Regions from separate parts of the Cellulomonas sp. KRMCY2 genome, predicted to be linked through region 2. Evidence: riboswitches for the same ligand, from Rfam matches in the RefSeq annotation. Region 2 holds a riboswitch; each other region holds the start of a gene.
The links. A riboswitch is a leader RNA that binds a small molecule or an ion and turns the genes downstream of it on or off. The one in region 2 is predicted to bind cyclic di-GMP.
Positions count from the first base shown of each region.

Region 1 (4,825 bases), 2.6 Mb from region 2:
TCGAGTTCGTCACGTGCTCGCACGCGAAGATGTTCTTGACGGCCTTGTCCTCGAACACGCCGCGGTGGGTCTCGGCGACCGCGAGCTTGGCGAGCTGACCGTGCTGGTTCAGCGCCGCGACGGACGCCTTCTTGACGATGTGGTCGACGTCCTCCTGGGTGAAGGACGCGTAGGCGGCCAGCGCCTTCGTCGCGCCGGCGACCAGTGCGTCGATCGCTGAGGACGGCGTTGCCGGGGTCACCCGCTCGGCGACGGTCGCGGTCTCGGGGGTCTTCGTACGGACGGTTCGTGCGCTCACGGGGATCTCCCGGTCATGGTCGGTGATGGAGGGGATCGCCCTTGACCCACCTACGACGGTAGGTGGCTGACGTGTCCGGATCGCGTGCCAAAGGTCCTTGGGTGGCGGTGCCACGAATCGCGGTGGCTGTGCTCCCGGCTGGGCTCTGGACACCGTCGGGGGCTGGCACTCTCGGTAGCAGAGTGCTAAGAAAGGAGTGTAGCCGCCTGGTGCGGAGGCAGTCCCTCCGCCCGGGCTGACGCCGTGCCCCGGAGGGTCCGGGGCACCTTGTGGGAGGTGATCTGCGTGGCTACCCGTTACGACCCGTTCGCCGACACCGCGCGCTGGATGGACGAGATCCTCGGGTCCGTCCGGCAGGCAGCGACACCGGCTCTGCCCGGGATGCCGATGGACCTGTACCGGTCCGGCGACCACTACGTGCTGCACATCGACCTGCCGGGCGCGGACCCGGGCAGCGTCGACGTCAACGTGGAGGACCGCACCCTGACGATCAGGGCGGAGCGGACGGCACACACCGACGCGGACGTCCAGTGGCTGGCGCGCGAGCGGCCGTCCGGCACCTACGTCCGGCAGCTGACGCTGGGCCGAGGCCTCGCTCTCGACGTGATCGAGGCCAGCTACGCCGATGGCGTCCTGACCTTGACGATCCCGGTCGCCGAGGAGGCCAAGCCGCGGCGGATCGAGATCCAGCACGCGCCGTCCCGGACCGTGATCGGCTCGGCCGGCACGCCGGCACCGGCGCTGGGTGAGCAGCCGACGACCTGACCAGGCCGTCGCGACCGGAGGTCAGGCTGAAGGGTCGAGGCAGGCGGCGATCCGCCGTCCGGCCTCGACCACCAGCGGGCGGGGCATCGCGAGGTTGAACCGGACGAAGCCCCGCCCGGCCCGACCGCAGGCCGCGCCGTCGGTCAGCGCCACCCCGGTGCGTTCGCCGATCCATCGCGCGAGGTGGTCGTGCGGCGCGTCGGGCGACGCCGCCAGTGCCGCCCGCAGGTCGAGCCAGGCCAGGTAGGTGCCCTCCGGCGGGACGTGACCGATCTGTGGTGCCCGCTCGGCCAGGACGTCGGCCAGCGCGGCACGGTTGCCGTCGAGGTGCTCGACGAGCGCGCCGAGCCAGGGCCGGCCGTCGCGGTACGCCGCTGTGTTGGCGACCACGCCGAGCGTCGAGGCGCCATGCGTCGCGAGCATGTCGAACGACGCCCATCTCGCCTCGTCCGCGTCGTTGCTCAGCAGGATCTGCGCGCACTTGAGCCCGGGGATGTTCCACGCCTTCGACGCTGAGGTCGCGGTCACGGTGTGGGCGGCGGCAGCTGGTGAGATCGAGGCGTAGGGGATGTGCCGCGCGCCCGGGTAGACCAGCGGCGCGTGGATCTCGTCGGAGAAGACCCGCGCACCGTGCCGGTCGACGACCTCGGCCAGCGCGGTGAGCTCGCTGCGCGGGTAGACCCGACCGGTCGGGTTGTGCGGGTTCGTGAGGAGGACGAGGTGCCCGCCGGCACGGATCGCATCGGCCAGGGCGTCCAGGTCGAGAGTCGTCCGCCGGCCGTCCGGTACCAGCGGCACCTCGATGACCTCGCGGCCCCACTCCTGCGGAGCGGTGACGAACGGCATGTAGGCCGGTGTGGGCACGATCACGGGCGAACCCGGTCGGGAGAAGTGCTCGATCGTGATGCGCAACGCCTCGAGCACGTCGGCGACCGGCTTGACCCACCGTGGTGGCACGTCCCACCCGTACCGCTCGCTGTGCCATCGCGCGCAGGCGTCGGCCAGCTCGGCGCGCAGGGCCGGGGGGAGGTAGCCGAACGCGCCGGCCTCGGTCGCGGCGTGCAGCGCAGCGGTGACGGCCGGCGCCGTGCCGAAGTCCGACTCGGCCACCCACGCGGCGATCTCGGTCGGGAAGGCCGTCCACTTCAGGCTGCCCCGCCGACGCAGCGCACCGGCGTCGAGCCGGTCGAGGTGATCGAGCAGCGCGAGCGGGTCGAGCGGCGCCCGTCGGTCGAACCCGTCCGGTACCTGGTCCAGCTCGGCGGATCGACTCATCCCCGCAACCTAGCCCGGCGGACGTGGTGTGCTCGAACCTCTCCGATGGGTCGAGGGCACCACAATCGACCCCGAATCACGCGCGAACGGGTGAAAAACCCGGGAAACGCCGTCCTGGCTTTGCGTGGATGTCCGGATTGTGTGACCCTGTCCGTGTCAGCGACAAGGGCAAACCCACCGCGAGGTGGGGACGCAGAGCCAACGGGACCCCATGGGTCGGCCGGGCACACCGAACGACAGGAGCGCACATCATGTCCTCACAGACCGCGCAGTCCGCAAACCGCACCGCCGCCCCCGGCGCTCTTCTCACTCCTTCCGAGGTCGCGAGCATGTTCCGCGTCGACCCGAAGACCGTGACGCGGTGGGCCAAGGCCGGCAAGCTCTCGGCCATCCGGACGCTCGGTGGCCACCGCCGCTACAGCGAGGCCGAGGTCCGCGGCCTGCTGACCGGCGTCCCGCAGCCCCGGGCCAGCGAGGACTGACAGGCTTGACGAGGGCCCCACCCGACTCGACGGGTGGGGCCCTCGTCATGTCCGCGCAACCGCTACGTTCGGGATGCGTCCGACGACGGAGCCGCTGCGCGCTCGCGCAGGTGCGTCGGCGCACGGACTCGCACAGGTACGCCGGCGCACGGAAGGGACGCACATCTGATGCCTCGTTGCCCATCGTGTGGCGCGCATGCCGAGCCGGACGCCCGCTCCTGCGCGTCGTGCGGGTCCCGTCTGCCCGAACCGTCGGAGCCGCGCGTGGCTCCGCCTTCGCCGCTGCCGCCGGGAGCCACGCCCCGCAGCCGGGGACTGCGTCCCGCGATCGTCGTCCCGGTGCTCGTGCTCGGGGTCGCGGTGGTGGCCGCGATCGGGTTCTCGATCGCCACGGCGAACGTCCAGACGGCCAAGCAGGACCGGTCCGACCCGTCGACCGGACCCGGGACGACGCAGGGGGCCGAGCAGCGCGGCCCCGGAGTGACGTTGCGGCCGGTCGCCGGGGACGGGACGCAGGTCACGGGCGAGACACTCGCCCAGGCGGCGGCGGTGGTCCGACAGCGGCTGGGCGTCGCGGGCGTGACCGACGCGCAGGTCGTGGAGACGAGCGACGGCACGATCGTCGTGAGTCTGCCGAAGGAGCCCGACCAGGCGACGATCGACATGGTGAGCAGACCGGTGCAGCTCGCCTTCCGGCCGGTGCTGGCACTGGGGTCCCCTGAGCCGGCCGAGCCAGGAGCCGAAACCGTCGAGGTGGAGCCGAAGGCGGGCCCGGACTCGCCCAGTGACGCCGCGTACTACGTCACGGGAAGCGTCCTCGCGTCGTACGACGCGCTGGACTGCACGGACCCCGCGAACCGCCTGCCCGCCGGCGGTACGGACAGCGAGGCGCTCGTCTCCTGCGACGGCGACGGCTCGGCGAAGTACGTCCTCGGTCCCGTGGAGATCCCTGGTTCGGCGATCGAGAGCGCGAGCGCGGGGCTGCGGGAGGGGCCGAACGGTGACCAGACCAACCAGTGGGTGGTGACGCTCCAGCTCGGCCCAGCAGGCACGGACGCCTTCCGCGACGCAACGACCCGGCTGCAGGGACTCGTCCCACCGCAGAACCAGATCGCGATGGTTCTTGACGGCGTGGTCGTCACCGCGCCGTCGGTCGGCACCGTCATCGCGGACGGACGGGTGGAGATGTCCGGGTCCTTCACGCGGGACAGCGCCGAGGCGCTCGCCGGCCAGATGGGCCTCGCCGCGCACGCCGTGACCTTCGAGGTGGATGACGTGACCGGCTCACGCTGACGGGCCTTGACCGGCACGGCCGTCCGCCGCGCGCGACGAGACGGATCCCAGCCGTCAACCTGGGCCTGCCGATGAGGTTCCGGACGGGTCGGGGCAGCGAACCCTGCGACATCACGTCGATGTCGATGCCCTGCGACATCACATGGTGCCCGCGACAGGATTCGAACCTGCGGCCTTCCGCTCCGGAGGCGGACGCTCTATCCCCTGAGCTACGCGGGCGGGGTGCTGCAGAAGATTACCAGTCCTGGGCCACGCCTCAGATGACGTCCCCGATGAGATCGGTCAGGTAGCGGTCGATCTCCTCGACGGCCGCCTTGGCGTCGCCGGCGGCGACGGCCTCGACCAGGGCGTGGTGCGAGTCGTCGTCGTGCACCGGGTGCTCGAAGTTGAACCGGATGTTCTCGCTGATCGCATCCTGCAGGTTCTCGTACAGGGCCAGGAGCACCGGGTTGTGCGCCGCCTGGGCGATCGTGCGGTGGAGCACGAGGTCGGCCTCGACCATGCGGTCGAGCTCGCCGCTGGCGTACGCAGCGGAGCGGGTGTCGCGCAGGGCCCGGAGCTCGGCGATCTGCTCGTCGGTGCGGCGCATCGCCGCGAGCCGGGCGGCCTCGACCTCGAGGCTGCGGCGCACCTCCAGGACGTCGCGCTGGTGGGCGCCGGCGAGCTGGCGGCCCATTGCGTTGCCCAGCTCCGAGTCGGAGATCACGTAGGT
Region 1 covers NZ_JAGF01000001.1:3,016,976-3,021,800, forward strand. Annotated here, with positions in the region: gene adhE (bifunctional acetaldehyde-CoA/alcohol dehydrogenase) at 1-298, opposite strand, end outside; gene K415_RS0114235 (Hsp20/alpha crystallin family protein) at 584-1,063, shown strand; gene K415_RS0114240 (MalY/PatB family protein) at 1,085-2,338, opposite strand; cyclic di-GMP riboswitch class I at 2,496-2,572, shown strand; gene K415_RS0114245 (BldC family transcriptional regulator) at 2,590-2,820, shown strand; partial or broken gene K415_RS25170 (zinc ribbon domain-containing protein) at 2,989-3,057, shown strand; gene K415_RS0114250 (hypothetical protein) at 3,085-4,113, shown strand; tRNA gene K415_RS0114255 (tRNA-Arg) at 4,257-4,332, opposite strand; gene K415_RS0114260 (FadR/GntR family transcriptional regulator) at 4,370-4,825, opposite strand, start outside.
Region 1: it holds a riboswitch for cyclic di-GMP, as region 2 does, so the genes downstream of both, K415_RS0114245 (BldC family transcriptional regulator) here and K415_RS0102075 (hypothetical protein) in region 2, are expected to answer to the same signal.

Region 2 (4,825 bases):
GTCACGCCCTGGCCGCTGCGGTCAAGGACACCGGCGCCGCAGCCGTACGGGTCGGGCCGGTCGGTGACGACCGCGCCGCGCTGCGCGAGATCCTGGCCGACCAGCTCGTCCGCGCCGACCTGCTCGTCCTGACCGGCGGCCTGAGCGCCGGACCGTGGGACACCGTGACCGACGTGCTCGCCCCGCTCGGGAGCGTGCGCTTCGACCAGATCGCGATGACTCCGGGTCGTCGGCAGGGCTTCGGGACGGTGCGCCAGGACGACGACGTGGCGGACCGCGGCGGCCTGCACGGCCAGGGCAGCGCGCACGCCACCGGTCTGGGCAGCGCCCCCGGACCGACGGCGGCCGGCGCGGGCGTCGACCGACCCGGTGGTATCCCGGTCTTCGCGCTCCCCGGTCACCCCGTCGCTGCGATCGTGTCCTTCGAGGTCTTCGTCCGGCCGGCCCTGCGTGCGATGGCGGGTCACACCGATCTCTTCCGGCCGTCGGTGCGGGCCGCGGTCACGACCCCCTGGGCCTCGCCCGCGGGGCGGCGTCAGTTCGTGCCGGCCACGGTCAGCGGCTCGCCCACGGAGGGCTACCTCGTGACACCGGTCGGCGACCCGTCGACGGTGTCGTTGTCTGCACTGGCCGGCGCCAACGCGCTCGCCGTCGTCGGCGAGGACACCACACTGGTCCGGGTGGGCGACCCGCTCGTCTGCCTCGTCCTCGAGGTCGTCTGACATGGCCAAGGGGTGGCCGGTTGTCCTGACCGAGGGTGACGTCGTGCTCCGGCCGTTGCGCCGCCGTGACGCCCGCGCCTGGCTCGCGGCGCGCGCGAGCAACGCCGCCTGGCTCGAGCCGTGGGAGGCGACGTCGCCGGAGGCCGTCACCGGGCCCGCCCCGACCTTCGCGGAGTTCGTCCGCCAGATGTCGAGCCAGGCCCGCGCGGGTACGGCGCTGCCCCTGGTGATCCAGTACCGCGGCGAGCTGGTCGGCCAGCTGACCGTCGCCACCATCGTCCGCGGCTCGTTGTGCTCGGGGAGCATCGGCTACTGGGTCAGCGAGCACGTCGCGGGCCGCGGCCTGGCGCCGACGGCGGTCGCGATGGCGATCGACCACTGCTTCGGCCCGGTCGGCCTGCACCGGGTGGAGATCAACATCCGGCCGGAGAACGCCGCGAGCGTGCGCGTCGTGGCCAAGCTCGGGCTCCGCGACGAGGGTCTGCGCGAGCGCTACCTGCACATCCAGGGCTCGTGGTGCGACCACCGGACGTTCGCGATCACCTCGGAGGAGGTGCCGGACGGTCTCCTCGCCCGGTGGCGGACCGCCGGCGGTGCCTGAGAACGACGCCGGCGGAGCCTGAGAACGACACCGGTGTAGTTCAGGCCTCGACACGCCGCGCCGGCTCCTGTCGAGGTGCGCCCGGCTCACCTACCGTCGTGACGTGAGGAACCAGGCCGGCTTCGTGGTGCTCGCCATGGCCGGTCTGTGGATCGCGTACCTGGTGCCGCACCGGCTGCGGTTCCGCCAGCAGCTGCTCGAGTCGCGGACGGATGACCGATTCTCGGAGCGCCTGCGGGTGCTGCGGGTGGCCACGACCGCCGAGCAGGGTACGGATGCCGCGCGGCAGATGGCCGCGCGGCCGGGACAGGTGCAGCTGCACCCGTCCCGAGAGGGCGCACGACGAGGAGACGGGTCCATGGACCGACCGCACGCCACCCGGGACCGGATCTACGCCGACGCTGCCCGCCGCACCGCGGCCGAGCACGCCCGGCGCGCCGCCCACCTCGCCCGGCGGCGAGCCGCAGCCCGACGTCGTGCCGTGCTCACCGTGGTGCTCCTGGTCGCCGTCGCCGGCGGCTGGACCGCAGTCGGCACGATCGGTGCAGGCCTCGCCCTGGGCGCGACCCCGTCGGTGCTGCTCGTCGCCGTCCTGGGCCTCGGCCGCCGGGCCGTGCTCGCCGGGGCGCGCGCCGACGCGGCCTGGGCGGCCGGTGCAGAGCACCGGGTACCCCTGCCGGGCTCGAGCCGGCGGACCTCGACCGGTGGGCGCACGCCCTCGGTCACCGGCCGGGCCGTGCACCCGTCCGATGCGACGACCGAGGTGATGGCACGGGTTCCTGCCGTGGCGGCCGACAGCGCCGCTGCGCCGTCGACGGGTGCCGGCGACGGATCGTCGGACACGGGTGCGACTGCTTCGGTCCGCGGTGGGGCCACCGCGGACGCTGCCATGCCCGAGGCCTCGACCTGGGCGCCGGTTCCGGTGCCACGGCCCGCGTACACGCTCAAGCCCGCCGCCCGCCGCGCCGAGCCGGCACCGCTGGTCCTCGACGACTGGTCGCAGTCCGCCGCGACCACCGTCGTAACCGTCGCAGGTTCGGCCGACGACGAGCAGGCCGTGGACGGATCCCGGTCCGACGGCCGCGGCACGGCTCCGAGCACCGGTGGCCTGAGCCTCGACGCGATCCTGGCCCGACGGCGCGCAGCGGGCGAGTGAGCGCACTCCGCACGTGACAGGCGGTGTCTGGTGGGCACCAGGCACGCGCCCGGTAGGCACCAGGTAGGCACCAGGTAGGCACCAGGCAGCGACCGTCGGGTGCTAATCTTTATCCGCTCTGGGGCTGTGGCGCAGTTGGTAGCGCGTCTCGTTCGCAATGAGAAGGTCAGGGGTTCGAATCCCCTCAGCTCCACCATGTGATGTCGCAGGACATCGGCAACAGGCCGGACCCTCAGGGTCCGGCCTGTGTGCGTTGTCGGGGTCGGCAGTCCCTGGTGCTGTCGATGGTGCGCTCGCGCGTCGGTGCTCATCTCACGGGTTGGACTTCTCAGAGTTGCGCTGTCCCCGCCGATAGGGGAGACACGCCGAGCACTCCGCTCGTCGACAAGGGCAAATCCGTCGCGAGGCGGGGACGCAAAGCCACGGGACCCACGCGGTCAGCCGGGCTACCGAAGAGGGAGTTCAGCTCGTGCGCACATCCATCAAGCTTCTCGGCGCCCTCGCGGCCGCCGGCCTTGTCGCCGCCGGCGGCTCCGCGCTCACTGCCAACAACACGGGCGTCGAGGCCGCCAACGTCGGCTACCAGTCGGCCGTGATCTCCGGCGTCACCGTGTCGAACGTCGAGTACGTGGTCGATCCGCTGGATGCCAGCATGCTGTCGGAGATCGTCTTCACGGAGGCCCCGGACGTCTCCGCGGGGCACCTGGCGATCCTGACGGTCAACGGGCCCACGCAGACCCAGATCACGTGTGACACGTCTGTCGCCCTGACGATCACGTGCCTGACCCCGTCGCTCGTCATCTCCACGATCACATCGATCGCCCTGACGGTCACGACGATCTAGCCGGCACGCGAGGACGAGGCGTCGCCACCCGCGGCGCCCCGTCCGTGACCGAGGGGAGGTGTCGTGAAGCGTCGCGTGGTGCTGCTGATCGCCCTCACCGGCCTGCTCGTCGTCCTGCTCGCCCCGCCGTCGGTCGGCGGTTCCACCTCCTACGTCATCACGCGCGGAGCGAGCATGGAGCCGCGGTTCCACACCGGTGACCTGGCGGTCGTCCGGGCCGGTGGCGACTACTCCGTCGGCGACGTGGTGGCCTACCGGAGCGACCTGCTCAACTCAGTCGTCATGCACCGCATCGTCGCCGTCGAGGACGGTCGCTACACGTTCCAGGGTGACAACAACTCCTGGCTCGACCCGGAGCAGCCCACCGCGACCGACCTCATCGGCGCGCTCGTCGTGCGGGTGCCGCAGGGCGGCACCTGGCTCGAGCGGGTGACCGGCCCCGTGGGGCTCGGTGTGGTCGCCTTCGCGCTGGTGGCCGGCGGCGGGACCGCCGCGCACACGCGGCATCGACGACGGGCCAGGGGCGCGGCTCGGCACAGCATCAGCCGACCGAGCCGTCCGAGCAGCACCAGCCACACGACGATGCCGACCTTGGCCGCCGCACCCCCGTGGATGCGGACCGCCGCGGCCGGCACCGGTGTCCTCGGCGTGCTCGGCCTCGCGCTCGGCGCCCTGGCATGGACCGGTCCGCTGACCGAGCCGACGGTCGGCCAGGAGCCGACGGGCCGGACGATGACGTTCTCCTACACGGCGTCGGTCCCGCCGTCGGCGGCCTACGACGGCACGACCGTGACGTCTCCCAGCCCGGTGTTCCGCACGCTGGCCGACACCGTCGACGTCCAGCTCGCCTACCGAGGACCCTCGGGCCAGATCACCGTGGACGCGGAGCTGTCCACAGCCGGCGGGTGGCGGTCCACCGTTCCGCTCACTGGTCCGGTCGACGTCGCCGACGACCAGGCGGAGCTGGCGGTCAGGCTGGACCTGGTCGCCCTCGAGGCCCGGGCGCAGGCCGCGGCCCTGGCCACCGGGATGCCGGCCGACCAGGTCACCGTCGACGTCGTGGCCTCGGTGCAGTCCGGCGACCTGCCGGCGTTCGCGCCCGCCCTGCACCTGCTGCTGTCCGACCTCCAGCTCCGGCTGGTCGGCGACGCCTCGGCGCTGACGGTGGTGGATGCCGCGGTCGTCGATCGGGTCGCCGAGACGCCCCGATCGATCGCCTTCGGGAACGTCTCGATCTCGGTCGCGACGGGTCGGGCCGTCTCCGGGTGGCTGGCCCTGGGGTCGTTGCTCGTGGCCGCGGCTCTGATCGTCGCGCTGCGCCGGATGTCGCTGCCCGGCGAGGACGCCGAGATCCGGAACCGCTACGGCTCCATGATCGTCGTCGTCCAGCCCATGGTCACCCCCGCCGGACGTCCGGTGGTGGACGTCCCCGAGTTCGCCACCCTGGCGAAGATCGCCGAACGCTACGGGCTGCTCGTCCTGCACTGGACCCGGAGCGGTGT
Region 2 covers NZ_JAGF01000001.1:411,144-415,968, reverse strand. Annotated here, with positions in the region: gene glp (gephyrin-like molybdotransferase Glp) at 1-722, shown strand, start outside; gene K415_RS0102090 (GNAT family N-acetyltransferase) at 724-1,323, shown strand; gene K415_RS0102085 (hypothetical protein) at 1,427-2,479, shown strand; tRNA gene K415_RS0102080 (tRNA-Ala) at 2,600-2,675, shown strand; cyclic di-GMP riboswitch class I at 2,859-2,933, shown strand; gene K415_RS0102075 (hypothetical protein) at 2,949-3,323, shown strand; gene K415_RS22440 (signal peptidase I) at 3,387-4,825, shown strand, end outside.

Region 3 (4,825 bases), 1.1 Mb from region 2:
ACGTCCTCGCGGGTCACGATGCCGCCCGGACCGGTGGGACGGACGGTCTCCAGGTCGACACCGAGGTCCTTGGCGAGCTTGCGGATCGGCGGCTTGGCCAGCACCGGGTTCGACGTGTGCGGCATCCCCGTCGCCCCCACGCCGTTGTCGGCGCCGTGACCCCGCGGGGCCGGGTGCGGTGCCGGCTGTGGGGCCGGCTGCGGGTTCGACGGTTCGACGGGGGTGTCGGCGGCGCGGCGCGGACGGCGGGTGGCGCTGTGACCGGTGACCCCGTACCCGACGAGGACGGCCCCGCCGACCGTCGACCCCTCCCCGGCACCCGCAGAGCTGTCGGAGGCGGGAGCGCCCGGCACCGCCCCGAGGGCTGACGCCTCGGGGGAGGCGGACAGGTCGGCGGGGGCGGACGGCTCGGGCGGGGCGTCGGGGGTGGTGTCGATGGTGATGATCGGGGTGCCGACCTCGACCGTGGTGCCCGGCTCGGCGAGCAGCGCCGTGACGACGCCTGCGAAGGGGCTCGGCAGCTCGACGAGCGACTTGGCCGTCTCGATCTCCACGATCGTCTGGTTGATCTGCACGCGGTCGCCGACAGCGACGTGCCACTCGACGATCTCCGCCTCGGTCAGGCCCTCACCGGCGTCGGGAAGGCGGAACTGCTCGTACCTGGGCACGGGATGCTCCTCAGTCGGTCGGTCGGTCGGTCGGTCGGTCGGTCAGCGGGCAGGCAGGTCGGTCAGGTCACGCCGGACGGCGCAGGCGGGGCGGACGGCGCAGGCGGGGCGGCCGGCGCAGGCGGGGCGGCCGGTCGTCGGGCCGGGTCACATCGCCATCGCCCGGTCCACGGCGTCGAGCACGCGGTCCAGGCTCGGCAGGTACTCGTGCTCCAGCCGCGCGACGGGGTACGGGCTGTGGAAGCCGCCCACCCGCAGCACGGGTGCCTCGAGGCTGAAGAAGCACTCCTCGGTGATCCGGGCGGCGACCTCGGCGCCGGTCCCGTAGAGCACCGGGGCCTCGTGCACCACGACGCAGCGACCCGTCTTGCGCACGGACGCCGCGATGGTCGCGGTGTCCAACGGCGAGATCGTGCGCAGGTCGACGACCTCGATGCTCGTGCCCTGCGTCGCCGCGGCCGCGGCGGCGCGCAACGCCGTCGCCACGGTGGGCCCGTGCGCGACGACCGTCACGTCCGTGCCGACCCGGGCGACCCGGGCCGCGTCCAGGCCTGCCCCGCTCGTCGCGGTCAGGTCCACCTCGGCCTTGTCCCAGTACCGCCCCTTGGGCTCGAAGAAGAGCACCGGGTCGGGGGAGGCGATCGCCTCCTGGATCATCGTGAACGCGTCGGACGGCGTCGCCGGGGACACCACCCGCAGGCCCGCGGTGTGCGCGAAGAGCACCTCGGGCGACTCGCTGTGGTGCTCGACCGCACCGATGCCGCCACCGAACGGGACCCGGATCACCACGGGCAGCGAGAGCCGCCCGCGCGAGCGGTAGCGCATCTTGGCCAGCTGGGTCGTGATCTGGTCGAAGGCCGGGAAGATGAAGCCGTCGAACTGGATCTCGCAGACCGGCCGGTAGCCGCGCAGCGCGAGCCCGATGGCGGTGCCGACGATGCCGGACTCCGCCAGGGGCGTGTCGACGACGCGGTCCGGACCGAAGTCCTTCTGCAGCCCGTCTGTCACCCGGAACACCCCGCCGAGCATGCCGATGTCCTCGCCCATGAGCATGACCTTCGGGTCACCCTCGAGGGCGGCCCGGAGGCCGAGGTTGATCGCCTTGGCCAGCGTGATCCGCTGGGTCGTCGGGGCGCTCGACTCGCTCATCGAGGCACCTCCGTGCCGGCCGGGACGTCGGTGAACGACTCCTCGTACTGCTCGAACCAGGCGCGCTCGGCATCGACCACGGCGTTCGGGCCCGCGTACACGTGCTCGAACATGACCCTGGTCGACGGCGTGGCCATGGCGTGCACCTCGGCACGCACCCGCACGCCGAGCGCCTCGGCGTCGGCCGCGATCTCGTCCTCGACCTGCTGGGACAGCTCGCCGATCGCGGTCAGGTGGGTGCGCAGCCGGTCGATCGGGTCACGACGACGCCAGTGCTCCTCCTCGGCGGCCGACCGGTAGCGCGTCGGGTCGTCCGAGGTGGTGTGGGCGCCCATCCGGTAGGTGTACGCCTCGATGAACGTGGGACCGCCACCGGAGCGGGCCCGTTCGAGGGCCTCGGCCGTGACGGCGTAGCAGGCGAGGACGTCGTTGCCGTCGACCCGCACGCTGGGCACCCCGAAGCCCTTGCCCCGTTCGACCAGCGGCACGCGCGACTGGCGTTCGGTGGGCTCGGAGATCGCCCACTGGTTGTTCTGGCAGAACAGGACGACTGGGGCGTTGTTCACGGCGGCGAAGACGAACGCCTCGTTGGTGTCCCCCTGGGAGGTCGCGCCGTCGCCGAAGTAGGCGACGACGGCGGCGTCCCGGGTCGGGTCCCCGGAGCCGACCAGACCGTCGCGCTGCAGACCCATCGCGTAGCCCGTGGCGTGCAGCGTGTGCGAGCCGATGACCAGCGTGTACAGGTGGAAGTTGTGCTCGCGCGGATCCCAGCCACCGTGGTCGACGCCCCGGAACTGACGCAGCACGTCGACGAGGTCCACACCGCGGGTGTGCGCGACGCCGTGCTCGCGGTAGGAGGGGAAGACGTAGTCCTGCGCGGCCAGGGCCCGGCCGGAGCCGACCTGGGCGGCCTCCTGCCCGAGGGCGGGCGGGAAGAGGCCGAGCTCACCCTGCCGCTGCAGGGCGGTGGCCTCGGTGTCGAAGCGTCGGACGAGCACCATGTCCCGGTACAGGCCGCGCAGGGCCTCGGGATCGAGGTGGGCGACCCGGGGCGAGTAGTCCGGGTGGTCGACGCGCTCCCCGGTGTGGGTCAGCAGCTGGACGAGGTCGGGCTCGTTCACGCAGGGTCCTTCCGGGTGGACGGCCGGCTAACTTACGTCAGCGTAGGCTACGGAACCGTAGGTTGTCGGTGGTCAGGCACCACAAAGCCGCGCAGGACAGCGTTGTGGCGATCCTCCAAAGGCGCCCGCCCGAGCGCGGGGGAGCCTCGTCGACGACGACCGGCGGATCCTGCTCGGCGATCGTGGCCACGGACCGCACGGCGCGGTCGTGTGTGACCTAGATCACACACGGAGCTCCTCAAGGATGTCCGGTATGTCGTCGATGACGGGAATGAGGCACACCCGGACCGTGACGAGTCGGGTCGTTCCTCACATCAGCGACAAGGGCAAACCCGCCGGAATGCGGGGACGCAAAGCCAGGGGCCCAGACGGGCAGCCCAGCTACCGAACGATGGGGAGACCGCCATGCGGGACACCGCCTCAGCCGCACCCTCTCGCGTGACGCCGGGACAGGTGGCGAACCCGTTCCGGGTCGACCGCGCGACAGTGACCCGGTGGGCGACCACCGGCAGGACCGCGTCGGCGCTGACGCTCGACGGCCTTCGCCGGGGCGTCGAGGCCGAGGTGTGCGAGTTCCTTGGAAGGGTCCCCACGCAGGTCCGCTGACGGCTCGTCCGGGTGTCCGGGTGTCCGGACGTCTGGACCGTCCGGGTGTCCGGCCGGTGGGGTCTCAGCGCCAGCCCGGGGGTGGCGGGCCACCTGGCCGGGGAGGACCGGGGATCGCCGGATAGCCGCCGGGATAGCCCTGGCCGGCGCCCTGCGCCGCCCGCAGCGCCCGCTGGACGGGCCACTCCGCGAAGGCGAAGACCAGGAACATCACGATGTTGACCACCGGCACCAGCATGATCAGGATCCACCAGCCGGAGTAGCCCGCCTTGCGGAGGATCGCCACGTAGGCGGCGATCCCGATCACCCACACGACGGCCATCACCCCGAAGAAGACCCAGGCCGCGGCCCCGGTGAGGTCGAAGCTCTCAGACCAGTCGTACAGGTCAGGATCCATAGGGCCGATCATGGCCCGGTCCGGCGCACCGGCGCCAGGGTCCGGCCCGTCCGCCGGCCCGGTCGGAGCCGGCCGGCCCGCTCGTCCCACCGGCCCGGTCAGAGCCAGCCGGCGGCGACCTCGAGGACCCGGTCGTTGGCGGTGGGCTCGCCCACGCTGATCCGCACACCCTCACCGGCGAACGGCCGCACCAGCAGGCCGTCGTCTGCGGCGTCGGCCGCGATCTCGAGGGTGCGGGCACCCGTCGCCAGCCAGACGAAGTTCGCCTGGGTCTCCGGCACCGTCCAGCCCTGGCCGCGCAACCCGGCCACGAGCCGTTCGCGTTCGGCGACGACGGCGTCCACCCGCTCGAGCAGGGCGGCCTCCGCCTCGAGCGATGCCAGGGCGGCGACCTGAGCCAGGTGGTTCACCCCGAACGGCGTCGAGGCGGTGCGCACCCCGCGGGCCAGGTCCTGATGGGTCACCGCGTACCCGACCCGCAGAGCGGCCAGCCCGTAGGCCTTCGAGAAGGTCCGCAGGAGCACGACGTTCGGGTGCGCGGCGAGCACGGCGGCGCTGTCGATCGCGCTGGGCTGCCGCACGAACTCCACGTACGCCTCGTCCAGGACGACCAGCACGTCCTGCGGTACGACGGCGAGCAAGGCGAGCAGCTCGTCGTGCCGGACCGCCGGACCGGTGGGGTTGTTGGGCGAGCAGACCAGGATCACGCGGGTCCGGTCGGTCACCGCGGCGGCCATCGCCGGCAGGTCGTGCCGGCCCTCGCGGTCCAGCGGGACCTGGACGGAGCGCGCGCCCTGCAGCCGGACCAGGATCGGGTACGCCTCGAACGAGCGCCACGCATGGACCACCTCGTCGCCCGGGTCGCAGAAGGCCTGCAGCACGTG
Region 3 covers NZ_JAGF01000001.1:1,535,946-1,540,770, reverse strand. Annotated here, with positions in the region: gene K415_RS0107460 (dihydrolipoamide acetyltransferase family protein) at 1-668, opposite strand, end outside; gene K415_RS0107455 (alpha-ketoacid dehydrogenase subunit beta) at 816-1,817, opposite strand; gene pdhA (pyruvate dehydrogenase (acetyl-transferring) E1 component subunit alpha) at 1,814-2,938, opposite strand; cyclic di-GMP riboswitch class I at 3,254-3,327, shown strand; gene K415_RS0107440 (hypothetical protein) at 3,344-3,544, shown strand; gene K415_RS22630 (DUF805 domain-containing protein) at 3,609-3,941, opposite strand; gene hisC (histidinol-phosphate transaminase) at 4,040-4,825, opposite strand, start outside.
Region 3: it holds a riboswitch for cyclic di-GMP, as region 2 does, so the genes downstream of both, K415_RS0107440 (hypothetical protein) here and K415_RS0102075 (hypothetical protein) in region 2, are expected to answer to the same signal.

Region 4 (4,825 bases), 3.3 Mb from region 2:
GACGAGGCCGCCCTCTGCATCGTCATGATCGAGACCAGAGCGGGTCTCGACGCGCTCGACGAGATCGTCGCCGTCCCAGGTGTCGACGGCGTCTACATCGGGCCCAACGACCTGGCGCTCAGCTGCGGGTACGGTCGCGCCACCTACCGCGACTCGGTCGAGACGGACGGCGCGATCCAGCGGGTCGTCGATGCCTGTGCGCAGGCAGGCATCGTCGCGGGGCTGCACTGCTCCGACCAGGAGATGGCGACGCACTGGGCCGCGCGCGGCGTCCGGATGCTCACCGCCGCGACGGACACGACGCTGCTGCGCACCGCCGCGGAGAGCGCGTTGGCCGACCTCGGTCCCGCAGCCGGGGCAGATGCCGGATAGCGTCGTACCAGCTGCCGGTCCGTGGTTCGGCGGCCTGGAGGGAGGCCTCGATGTCCATCGATCCGCTGGAGCGGGACGTCAGCCGTGCGATCCGGTTGAGCACGCAGGGGCACTCCTGCGTGCGCATGGAGCGGGACGGGCGGGTTCTGGTCATCGACCCGGGGTCGTTCAGCCAGGCGTCGGCGCTCGCCGGCGCCGAGGCGGTCCTCGTGACGCACCACCACACCGACCACCTGGACCTGGGCCGGCTCGTCGCCGAGCTCGGCGCGTCTGCCGTACTGGAGGTCTGGGGTCCGCCGGACGTCGTCGAGCTGCTGCTGGACGGGCGTCATGCCCTTGCCGGGCGGGTGCACCCGGTCCGTCGCGGGCAGCGCGTCACGGCAGCCGGCTTCGACGTGCAGGTGCTGGGCGAGCTGCACGCACAGGTCCACCCGGACGTGCCGGTCATCGCCAACGTCGGGTACCTGCTCGACGGCGTGGTGCTCCACCCGGGGGACTCCTTCACCCTGCCGCCGGAGGGCGTCGACGTCGGCGTGCTCCTGCTCCCGGTCAGTGCACCGTGGCTCAAGGTCGCCGAAGCGGTCGAGTACGCCAGGTCGGTGCGGGCCGGCGCCGTCGTCCCGATCCACGACGCGATCCTCAGCGAGACCGGGGTCAGCCTGGTCGACCGCGTCGTCGGTGGCCTCTGCTCGGGCACGTACCTGCGTCTGGCGCCGGGTGAGCACCTCGACGTGCCGGCCTGACTGCGTGCCGGCCTGAGGGGTTCAGGCGTCCGGCGCGGTCCCCACCCGGGTGCCCTGCTCGGCCGAGCGGATGATGCCGTGCGCAACCGCGAGCGCGCGACGTCCGGCACGCGCGTGCACGGGAGGCTCCTGCCCCGCGCGCAGTGCGCCGAGCACGGCGTCGACATGGCGGTCGAACGTCGAGTGGAAGCTGCGTGCCTCGTCGTTGAAGTAGCCGGCCTCCCAGACCTGTGACGTCTCGTCGCCGGCGCGGGACAGGGTCAGCCGCCGCACGGTGTCCTGGATCAGGGCCCGGCCCTGGGTCCCGTTGATCTCCAGGCGGTGCGTGTCCGGGTAGGCGTAGGAGGAGTCGTACGTGCCCAGGAGCGTGCCGACGGCCCCGTTGGCGAGCTCGAGGGCGACGGCGAGCGTGGTGAACGTTCCCGGGCGGGTGCCGTCGTACATCTGGCACATGACCGAGACGATCGGTCCGCACAGGTGCTCGAGCATGTCGATCCCGTGGACCTGGGTCTCGATCAGGTTGGCGTGCGGTGACGTGCCCCAGTTGGGCTCGCCGCCGAACCGCCAGTCGGCGAAGACCAGCTCGCCGAGCTCACCGGCCTCGATCGCGCGCTTGGCTCGCTGCACCGGCTCGGCGTAGCGATGGTTGAGGTTGATCGCGAAGAAGAGGTCGCGAGCCGCTGCCTCCTCGAGCAGTGCGTCGGCCTCGTGCAGCTCGAAAACGAGCGGCTTCTCGACCAGCAGGGCAGCGCCGCGGCGGATCAGATGCATCGTCGGTTCGAAGTGCGCCTCGTTGGGCAGGCACACGGTCACCAGGTCGGGCTGCTCGCGATCCAGCATCTCGTCGAGGTCGGTGTACGCCGTCGTGCCGTAGGCCTCGGCCCGCGCTCCGGCGCGTTCCGGTGTCCGACCGACGATGGCGCACAGCGTCGTGTCCGTGCGGTGCGCGAAGACCCGTGCGTGCTGGTCACCCCACTGGCCAGCACCGACGACGGCAACTCTGAGCTTGGCGTCCATCCCACCACCGTGTCACACCGGTGTGGGCGGCGGGGTCAGTTCTGCGAGCCGCGCGGCTGCGGGACGCCGACCAGCAGGCCCCTGACCTCACGCTCGTCGTACCGGCGGTGACCGCCGAGCGTGCGGATCGCGGAGAGCTTGCCGGCCTTGGCCCAACGGGTCACGGTCTTGGGGTCGACGCGGAACATCGCGGCGACCTCGCTGGGGGTGAGCAGACCGCTGGTGGCGGTCATGCGGCGGGTGGACGTGGTCGACACCTTGGGTGTCATCTCAGCTCCTTGCCATTCGGTGAGCCCGGCCGACCCGAGGGTCCCGCTGGCTTTGCGTCCCCACCTTTCGATGGGTTTGCCCTTTTCGTTGACATTGAGCAGTTTGCCCGTTCCTGGCCACAATGCCATAGGTCCTCAGTCCCTTGCGCCCGGTGGGCGGGGCGCGGTTGCGGGCGCCTCGAAGTCGCGCTCGGGCGGCGTGCCGTGCTCTTGATCTCGTTCATCGGGACAGCGCCGGCCGCCGGTCCGGGGCGGACCGGTAGGACGTTCGGGCACACTGAGGCAGTGCCGGCCCACCCGGGCCGCGGGGACGAGGTCGGCGATGGACGGTCGGAGCCTCCTGGTCGACGTCCTGATCGGCGCGGCGACCAGCCTCGTGGTCCTGTGGCTCCTGCTCGTCGTCGCCCTGGTCGTCCTGCGCCCCGGCCGGGCGACGCTCGGCGAGGTGCTGCGGATCCTGCCTGCTGTGGTGCGGCTGCTGCCCCGACTCGCGCGGGACCCGACGGTGCCGCGCGCGGTCAGGGTCGGCTCTGGTTGAACGCCGGACGGACTGGCCGTGCTGATCCAGCTCGCCGGTCGGGCCACCGCGGTCCCGTGACCAGCCGGCCGGACGCGGCCGGGACCGGCGGGGCCCGTCACCCGATCGATCTCTGGACAGCGCCGTGGCCAGGGAGGATCGTCGAGGTATGGGAGAGGTCATCGCGTTGCCGCTGGCCGGCGCAGCGGCCCTGTCCGACGTCCGTGGCCAGCACCGGGCGCTGCAGGTGACCTGGCACGAGCGCGACGAGGTGTTCGTGGTGAGCACCTGGCGGTTCGGCCGGTGCGTCGCGAGTGTCCGGCTCGCGCCGGCCGATGCCGCGGCACTGATCGGCACGCTCGCCGAGGGTCTCGCCAGGCGGTCCTGAGCACCAGCCGACCCGGGACCTGCCACAGCCGCTTCGCGTGCGCCCGGCCGACCGTGCTGCGTGCTCAGCTGACAGTGATCGTCTTCGTGTCGCTCATCGGCACGCCACCGGCACCGTCGGACGGGTCGTCCTCGGTGACCACGATCGTGTAGGTACCCGGCGGCAGCTCGACGGAGAAGCTGTACGGGGCGAACGTCTGACCCTCGCTCGTCAGGGTTGCACCTGAGGCGATCTCGGAACCGTCGGCATCGAGGACCTGCCACGGCACGTTGGCCTCGAACGCGCTGGCGTCACCGGAGACCGTGACCGGGGACGTGACGTCGGCACCGTCGCGCGGTTCGTCGATCTGCACGTACGCACGCACCGCATCCGGCGACTCGCGTGTGACGGGCGCGTCCCACGACACCGCTCCCCAGAGCTCACCCGCCGGAACCCCGTCGATCTGCAGCAGCACCGGTACGGCCTGGTCCTGGGCCGCGTCGGTCACCGTGTAGACGAGCTGCTGGATCATGAGCGCCGCACCCGGCGACCCGATGGTGGCAGTCCGCGCGTCGGCCGACAGGTCGACGACGACCACACCGTCGACCTGGCTCACGCCCAGCACCTCGGTCATCGGGTTCCAGGGGCTGGTGTAGTCCGGGTCGAGCGGACCGGCGATCATCTGCTCGACGGCTGCGACCATCAGGTCGCCGTCAGGGACGTCGCGGCTCTCGCGGACGAGCCGCAGGCCGGTGCGCGTGTCGACCATCGAGTAGACGGTCACGGTGGGCGTCGTCACCTCGGTGGGCGTCGGGGCTGACGTCGGCGTCGGGCTCGGCTCGACGGACGCCGTCGTCGTCGGCGCCGAGCTCGGCTCGGGCTCCTGATCGCCTCCGGTGGCGCACGAGGTGAGGACGGCCAGCACCACGGTCGCCACCGCTGCGATGGCTGAGCGTCGGGTGCCGGTCGGTGCACAGGCCGTTCCGGTCGCGGACATCGCACAACCTCCTGCTGGCGGCCAGCGTCCAGGTGGGTCCTGCCGACAGACCACCGTCATCACGATTCTCCCACCGGACGACCCGGTGAGCGCCCGATGGCGTGGCCGGTCGCCGTCAGCGCTGCGGTGCGAGGCGCCGGAGAACGAGGTACAGCTCGCACCCGAGGCACAGGCCGAATGCGGCGTTGAGGAACGCGGCCACCAGGGCGATCGCCGCGGCGACGGGCACGGCGACGGGAGCCCCGGCGGCGGCCACGAGGAGGCCGCCTCCCGTCACGACAAGTCCGACGACCTGGGCGAAGCGGGGCGGACGGGGGTCCTCGAGGTCGGCCGGCGGAGCCAGGCGCGGACGCACCAGCGAGCGGAAGATCGCGGCCTGCAGCGTCCCCTGGACCCCGCGCATCGCACCGAGCGCGAACAGCCCGGCAGCCACGGCCAGCAGCACCGCACCGGCCGTCGTCGTGCCGAGCAGCAGCGTCGCACCGAGCAGGGCGGCGCTCACGGCGGCACCGAAGCGGGGGCCGCGCGGGTCGATGCCCGCGG
Region 4 covers NZ_JAGF01000001.1:3,690,010-3,694,834, reverse strand. Annotated here, with positions in the region: gene K415_RS0117410 (HpcH/HpaI aldolase/citrate lyase family protein) at 1-372, shown strand, start outside; gene K415_RS0117405 (MBL fold metallo-hydrolase) at 423-1,115, shown strand; gene K415_RS0117400 (Gfo/Idh/MocA family protein) at 1,137-2,132, opposite strand; gene K415_RS0117395 (BldC family transcriptional regulator) at 2,168-2,365, opposite strand; cyclic di-GMP riboswitch class I at 2,417-2,492, opposite strand; gene K415_RS0117390 (hypothetical protein) at 2,724-2,939, shown strand; gene K415_RS0117385 (hypothetical protein) at 3,088-3,306, shown strand; gene K415_RS23015 (Gmad2 immunoglobulin-like domain-containing protein) at 3,371-4,282, opposite strand; gene K415_RS0117375 (DUF4395 domain-containing protein) at 4,398-4,825, opposite strand, start outside.
Region 4: it holds a riboswitch for cyclic di-GMP, as region 2 does, so the genes downstream of both, K415_RS0117395 (BldC family transcriptional regulator) here and K415_RS0102075 (hypothetical protein) in region 2, are expected to answer to the same signal.